Psychrobacter arcticus 273-4: one gene and its partner. The main gene of each other region encodes a partner of the protein of the gene in region 2 in a complex. Links are inferred from orthologs where the notes say so. Each region holds a gene or a part of one and is shown on either strand. Other genes may lie near its edges. The genes, in order: secY and secA.

What was found.
Region 1: the proteins of secA (region 2) and secY are in contact, whole or in part, in a crystal structure (PDB 3DIN), measured with the Thermotoga maritima proteins. The link is inferred for Psychrobacter arcticus 273-4 from one-to-one orthologs. Residues at the interface, in WP_004082002.1 of Thermotoga maritima: Glu261, Ala262, Arg263, Lys300, Ala301, Arg302, Thr303, Ile304, Ile305, Leu323, Tyr324, Asp325, Pro326, Val329, Ser330, Tyr333, Ile336, Lys340, Phe345, Val349, Glu363, Phe364, Tyr374, Ser375, Gly376, Gly377, Glu393, Ile395, Thr482, Ser483; in WP_004081795.1 of Thermotoga maritima: Glu108, Gly109, Glu110, Glu111, Ala236, Glu237, Arg238, Arg239, Ile240, Thr241, Ile242, Gln243, Tyr244, Ala245, Arg246, Arg247, Val248, Thr249, Gly250, Arg251, Arg252, Val253, Tyr254, Gly256, Ala257, Ser258, Thr259, Tyr260, Leu261, Pro262.

The regions. Positions count from the first base shown.
Region 1 is NC_007204.1:604,252-607,539, reverse strand. Bases 305-3,265 are described here. They hold secY (preprotein translocase subunit SecY), read right to left. Parts: upstream 2,471-3,265; coding sequence 1,139-2,470; downstream 305-1,138. Other genes in these bases: rpsE (30S ribosomal protein S5), read right to left, coding at 3,130-3,265; rpmD (50S ribosomal protein L30), read right to left, coding at 2,930-3,109; rplO (50S ribosomal protein L15), read right to left, coding at 2,490-2,930; rpmJ (50S ribosomal protein L36), read right to left, coding at 991-1,107; rpsM (30S ribosomal protein S13), read right to left, coding at 377-733. Outside these bases: more of rpsK, read right to left, coding at 1-304; more of rpsE, read right to left, coding at 3,266-3,288. UniProt on the Escherichia coli protein: The central subunit of the protein translocation channel SecYEG. Consists of two halves formed by TMs 1-5 and 6-10.
Region 2 is NC_007204.1:295,631-299,278, forward strand. What follows is about bases 27-3,347. They hold secA (preprotein translocase subunit SecA), read left to right. Parts: upstream 27-357; coding sequence 358-3,147; downstream 3,148-3,347. Outside these bases: PSYC_RS01295 (hypothetical protein), read left to right, coding at 3,467-3,648. UniProt on the Escherichia coli protein: Required for protein export, interacts with the SecYEG preprotein conducting channel.

The DNA of each region.
Region 1 (3,288 bases), 310 kb from region 2 along the record:
TTGTGTGGGATTGGGGTTACATCAGAGATGCTATTAACTTTATAACCCAATGCACCTAGTGCTCTTACCGCAGACTCACGACCCGGTCCTGGTCCTTTAACCAAAACATCGATATTCTTAACACCATATTCTTGAGCCGCTTTACCAGCGACTTCAGCTGCAACCTGAGCTGCAAATGGTGTAGATTTACGTGAACCACGGAAGCCTTGTCCACCTGAAGTGGCCCAAGCCAATGCATTACCTTGACGATCGGTAATCGTAACAATGGTGTTATTAAAAGACGCATGGATATGGGCAATGCCCTCCGATACTGAACGACGAGCCACCTTTTTGCGACTGCGAGTGTCTTTTGCCATCTTTTAGCTTCCTAAGTTAATTATCTTTTGAGAGGGCGTGTCGGACCCTTACGAGTACGAGCGTTGTTCTTGGTGTTCTGACCCCTAACTGGTAGGTTACGACGATGGCGGATGCCACGGTAACAACCAAGATCAACCAAGCGCTTGATATTCATTGACACTTCACGACGAAGATCACCTTCAGTCATGTATTCTGAAACTTGTGCACGGATAGCATCTAACTGTGTATCATCTAACTGACTGACTTTAGTACTAGGGGCAATGCCAACTGCTTCTAAGATTTTCTGAGCAGTGGTACGACCTACACCAAAGATGTAAGTTAGTGAAATAACAGCATGCTTATTATCCGGAATGTTTACGCCGGCAATACGAGCCATTGATTTCTCTCCATTAAAGAAAAATACCCTTATCAGTTAAAATAAGGTGTTATTTTTCAGATTTGTTGCTGTCAATACTAAAGCTTTTATAATTATAATCGCTGCTTCGAGTTGGTAAACCAATCTATTCATTGAGCATTTTATAAAAGATTTTGCATAAACTACGGCAAGTGGCGGATGATATCGCATCCGCCGTCATTTTTCAAGTATTAATTTAATTAGAAAGCCAGACACTTAAGTCTAACTTGCTTAAATCATTAACCTTGACGTTGCTTGTGGCGAGGTTCTGCGGTACAAATTACATGTACACGGCCTTTACGGCGCACAACTTTACAGCTACCACAAATCTTCTTAACTGATGCTTGAACTTTCATAGCATATTCCTTGAAATATCGTACCGCTCATTTAAAGTTGAGTGGGCGATTGAATTAACGTCTGATCATGATATTGATGGGTCATCAAATGCGCTTGGATTTGCGAAATGAAGTCCATCACCACAACCACCATAATCAGTAACGACGTACCACCAAGTTGAAACGGCACACCAAACGATGACTGAACGACCATTGGCATTAAACAAATAACCGTCATATACATCGCGCCAATAAAGGTCAATCGGTTTAATACATGATCGAGGTAACGCTGAGTTTGTTGTCCTGGGCGAATACCTGGGATATACGCACCACTACGTTTAAGGTTTTCAGCAACTTCACGCGGACTAAATACCAACGCCGTATAGAAGTAACAGAAAAAGATAATCATTGCACCAAATAGAACCAGATATAGCGGCTGTCCTGGGGACAACACCAATGCCATATTTTGCAATATCTTTTGCGTCAGAGTAGGATCGGTTGATTGACCAACCCACTGCCCCAAACTTGCAGGAAACAACAATAATGAACTGGCAAAAATAGCAGGAATAACCCCTGCCATATTTAGTTTCAACGGCAAATGTGATTGCTGCTGAGCGTAAATCTTGCGACCTTGCTGTTGTTTTTGCGCATAATTGACAGGAACACGGCGCTGGGCACGTTCAATATAAACGATACCCGCAGTAACCGCGACACCTAACAGTGCAAAGATAAAGAGGACAATCAAGTTCATTTGACCTTGGTTGACTTGCTCAATAGACTGCGAAATCATACCCGGCGTACCAGCCACAATACTCGCAAAAATGAGCATTGAGATACCATTACCCACGCCGCGTTCTGTAATCTGCTCACCAAGCCACATCAAGAACATAGCGCCGGCTACCAATGAAGTAACCGCTGGAATATAAAAAGTCAGACCAGAAGATAAAGTAAGATTTTGGCTGATTAAACCAGCACACATCCCTAATGACTGTACTAAAGCCAATGCAAGCGTCCCTTGACGGGTATACTTGTTTAGCTTGCGTCGTCCCGCCTCACCCTCTTTTTTGAGGGCTTCTAGCGATGGCAATACTGCAGACATCATCTGTACAATAATCGATGCTGAAATATATGGCATGATACCAAGTGCCATAATGGACATACGCTCTAGTGCACCACCTGAGAACAGGTTAAACATGCTCAGAATGGTATTTTCGTTGCGCGAAAACAGATCAGCCAAGTTAACCGGATTGATACCCGGTACCGGAATATGTGACCCTAAACGATAAACAATCAATGCGCCGATTAAGAATAACAAACGCGTCCATAGCTCGTCATACTTACGTATAAAGGCAAATGGATTGAGCGGTATACCAGTCGATGACATTGATTGCTTTGACACGTTACTACTCCTCGATGCTACCACCAGCAGCTTCGATTGCTTGCTTAGCGCCTTTAGTCACTTTGATACCTTTAAAGGTATAAGCTTTAGTGACTTCACCTGACAACATGACACGCGCACGTTTCATGTCACGACGGATAAGGTTGGCAGCTTTCAAAGTTTCAATGCTAACCACATCGCCTTCGATTTGGTTCAGTTCAGACAGACGAACTTCAGCAGTCGTCATTGCCATTTTACTGGTAAAACCAAATTTTGGTAGACGGCGATATAAAGGCGTTTGACCACCTTCAAATCCTGAGCGAACGCTAGAACCTGAACGAGATTTCTGACCTTTTACACCACGACCACCGGTTTTGCCAAGGCCTGAACCGATACCACGACCACGACGTTGGGCAGTTTTCTTTGCGCCAACACCTGGTGATAATTCATTTAATCTAAGACCCATTACGCTTCCTCCACTTTTACCAAGTAGTTAACGCGATTGACCATACCACGAGTTGAAGGAGTATCTTCCACTATAACAGTATGATTAATACGGCGTAAACCCAATCCTTTCAAGCTCGCTTTGTGGCTCTTGAGGCGATGGGCACCCGATTTGAATTGAGTGACTTTCATTTTTTTCATCGTAACTCACCTAGTCTAAGTTAACCCAAGATTTCGTCTACAGATTTACCACGTTTCGCTGCCATCTTTTCTGGAGTTGACATATCACGTAAACCGTTAAACGTTGCACGAACAACGTTAGCAGTGTTGGTAGAACCATAACATTTAGTCAAAACATCTTTGACACCAGCAACTTCTAA
Region 2 (3,648 bases):
GCTAAATAAGTGTGCTTAAATAAAAGGCTTGAAGTATCAAGGCTGGTGATAATCGATTCAAAATAAAAAAGCATCACCTAAAATGTAGGCTGCTTGCATACAGAAAATTTGAAAATATATAGGGGTATGAGCGCTATTTTAACACGTCCTGCTGTGCTTTTACGTCGGCAAATATCTACTCACTGCCCTTGTATCCATCGGCATCATAACCATATATAATGACGGCACACTGAATTGGGTGATACTTCATTAGGCGATACTTCATTGTGTAGCACTGAGCCGGATGATGACAAGGCGGCGAGTAAAACGTTGGCTAATGCGCACTAATTATCGAATATTTCCATAGGTCAAAAAATTATGTTATCAAAGATTATAGGCAGTGTCGTTGGCACCAAAAATGAGCGTGAACTCAAACGCATGCACAAAGTCGTCAGCAAAATCAACGCATACGAGGCTACCATACAAGCCCTGTCTGATGAACAATTACAACAAAAAACTGAAGAATTTAAAGCAAGACATCAAAATGGCGAGAGTCTAGATGCCTTATTGCCAGAAGCGTTTGCGGTTTGCCGTGAAGCGTCGTTACGAGTGAATGGCATGCGTCACTATGACGTGCAGCTGATCGGTGGTATCACCTTGCACGAAGGCAAAATCGCTGAGATGAAGACCGGTGAGGGTAAAACCTTGATGGGTACTTTGGCGATGTACCTGAATGCCATCAGTGGCAAAGGCGTGCATTTGGTGACGGTCAACGATTATTTGGCGGCGCGTGATGCGGAATTAAACCGTCCCTTATTTGGCTTTTTGGGCATGAACGTTGGCGTGATTTACTCGCAGCAACCGCCACAAGAAAAAGTCGCTGCTTATCAAGCCGATATCACTTACGGTACCAATAACGAATACGGTTTTGATTATCTGCGCGATAACATGGTCTTTAGTTTAAGAGAGAAAAAACAGCGCCCATTAAACTTCTGTATTATCGATGAAATTGATTCGATTTTAATTGATGAAGCCCGTACGCCACTGATTATCTCCGGTCAAGCCGAAGATTCATCACGTATGTATGCGCTGATTAATACCATTATCCCCGTGCTTATCCGCTCAAAAGACGAAGAAGCCAATAAGAATAATGAAGAAGAAGATTTCTGGATTGATGAGAAGAATCGCCAAATTGAGATTAGCGAAAAAGGCTATGAGAAAATTGAACGCTTCTTAATCGAAGTCGGCGAGCTTGGCGAAAACGAAAGTCTTTATAGCCCAAGTCGTTTGCCATTACTTGCTCACGTGCAAGCCGCTATTCGTGCCCACCATGTCTTTGTCAAAAACATCCACTATATCGTCGATGATGGCGAAGTGGTCATCGTTGATGAAAATACCGGCCGTACCATGCCTGGTCGCCGCTGGTCAGAAGGTCTGCATCAAGCGGTAGAAGCCAAAGAAAACGTTGAGATTCAAGCCGAAAACCAAACGCTTGCAACCACCACATTCCAGAACTTTTTCCGTCTTTATGACAAGCTATCTGGTATGACGGGTACTGCTGATACCGAAGCGGCAGAATTTAAATCAACTTATGATTTAGACGTCATCGTGATTCCAACGCACGAGCCGATTGCTCGTATCGATATGGATGATCAGATTTTCTTAACCAAGTTAGGCAAATATAAAGGCATCATCCGCGAGATTCAAGAGATTCAAGCCAAAGGCGCGCCAGTATTGGTCGGTACGGCGACGATTGAAGCCAGTGAAGAGTTGTCTTATCTACTAGATCAAGAAGGCGTCAAGCATAACGTTCTAAACGCTAAGCAGCATGAGCGTGAAGCTGAAATTATCGCGCAGGCAGGTAGCCCAAAATCGGTCACGATTGCTACCAATATGGCAGGTCGTGGTACCGATATTATCCTTGGCGGTAACTGGCAGTCGTTTATCGAAGATATTGATTCGGTCAGTCCAGAAGAAATGCAGCGTCTAAAAGCCCAATGGCAAATCAAGCATGACCAAGTCGTTGCGGCTGGTGGTTTGCACATCATTGGTTCTGAGCGTCATGAATCACGCCGTATTGATAATCAGCTACGTGGTCGTGCGGGTCGTCAAGGTGACCCGGGGATGTCACGTTTCTTTTTATCGCTTGAAGATGACTTAATGCGTATCTTTGCCGGTGACCGCGTCGTGAATATGATGCGGGCGATGGGTCTAAAAGAAGACGAAGCCATTGAACATAAAATGGTCTCAAAGTCGATTGAAAACGCCCAAGGTAAAGTAGAAAGTCGCGATTTCGATGCGCGTAAGAACCTACTGAAATACGATGATGTGGCCAATGATCAACGTAAGGTTATCTATGGTCAGCGTGATGATTTGTTGGCTGAGATGGATTTATTACAAGCCATTAAGATCATGCATCAAGAAGTCTATAACGCCATGATTAACCAGTTTATTCCGCCAGGCTCTATCGATGACCAATGGAATGTCGATGGCTTAGAGGATGAGCTTGAGAACGAATTTAAGATTGCGATGCCGATTAATGATTGGCTTGATGAAGATCGCCGTTTGGATGAAGAAGGGTTACGTGCCAAACTTATCCAAACAGCCTTAGATCGTTATGATAATCGACGTGAGCAAATGGGCGAAAAAGAGGCTGCCCAGCTTGAACGTCATTTTATGCTGCAGAGTCTAGATAAGCATTGGAAAGAGCATTTAACCCAGATGGATCAGCTGCGTAAAGGTATTCATTTGCGTGGCTATGCACAGAAAAATCCTGAGCAAGAGTACAAACGCGAGTCATTTGAGCTGTTCCAGATGATGCTTGGCGCGATCAAGTCTGAAACGGTTCAAGACTTATCACGTGTGCATATCCCAACCAAAGAAGAGCTAGCGGCGTTGGAAGTTCAGCAACGTGAAAATGCAGCCCATATGCAGATGCAGTTTGAGCACAGTGATATCGATAATATGGATGGCGGTGTGGAACGAGCCGCAGTGCAAGGTCGTAATGTTGTCGCCGGTGCTGCGGGTGCTGGCGTAGCAGGTGCTATGGCAGGTAATGGCAATAATGATAATGAGCCAAACCCATACGCCGGTATGAACATCAGCCGTAACGCCCCATGCCCATGTGGTTCAGCACTCAAGTACAAACAGTGTCATGGCAAAATATAAACTTAGCTATAGTTGAAATACTTTAAAGTCGCTACAGTATTGCTGGTGTAAATTTTTTGCAGCCTCTGTCTGCGTAGGCACAGCAAGCAAGAAAAATTTACACCAGCAATACGTGTTGTATCGATATTATTTTTCACCGACTATAGCTAAAATTCCCTGATTAAGAAGTCCTTATCGAAATAGATAGGGACTTTTTTATGGGCTAAACAATTTATGACTGAATAAAATTATCATCTACATGTATTCATTACTTACAAATTCAACGTAGGCGCGCATTTGTGGACAGGCTATAGTGTTTAGTATAATTATTTGGGAGAGTATGATGAATGTAGCATTATTAAAACAGTGGCGTCACTCTTTGGTTGTTACTGCATTATTGGCAGGAGCCTTGTCTATAACAGCCTGTCAGCCAAAGCAAGAAACACAGCCAAGCCTAGAAGAGAGTATCAGTGAAGAGCAGGCGGTGCCTATGTCTGCTGAACCTGCCGAGCCAAGCGATGT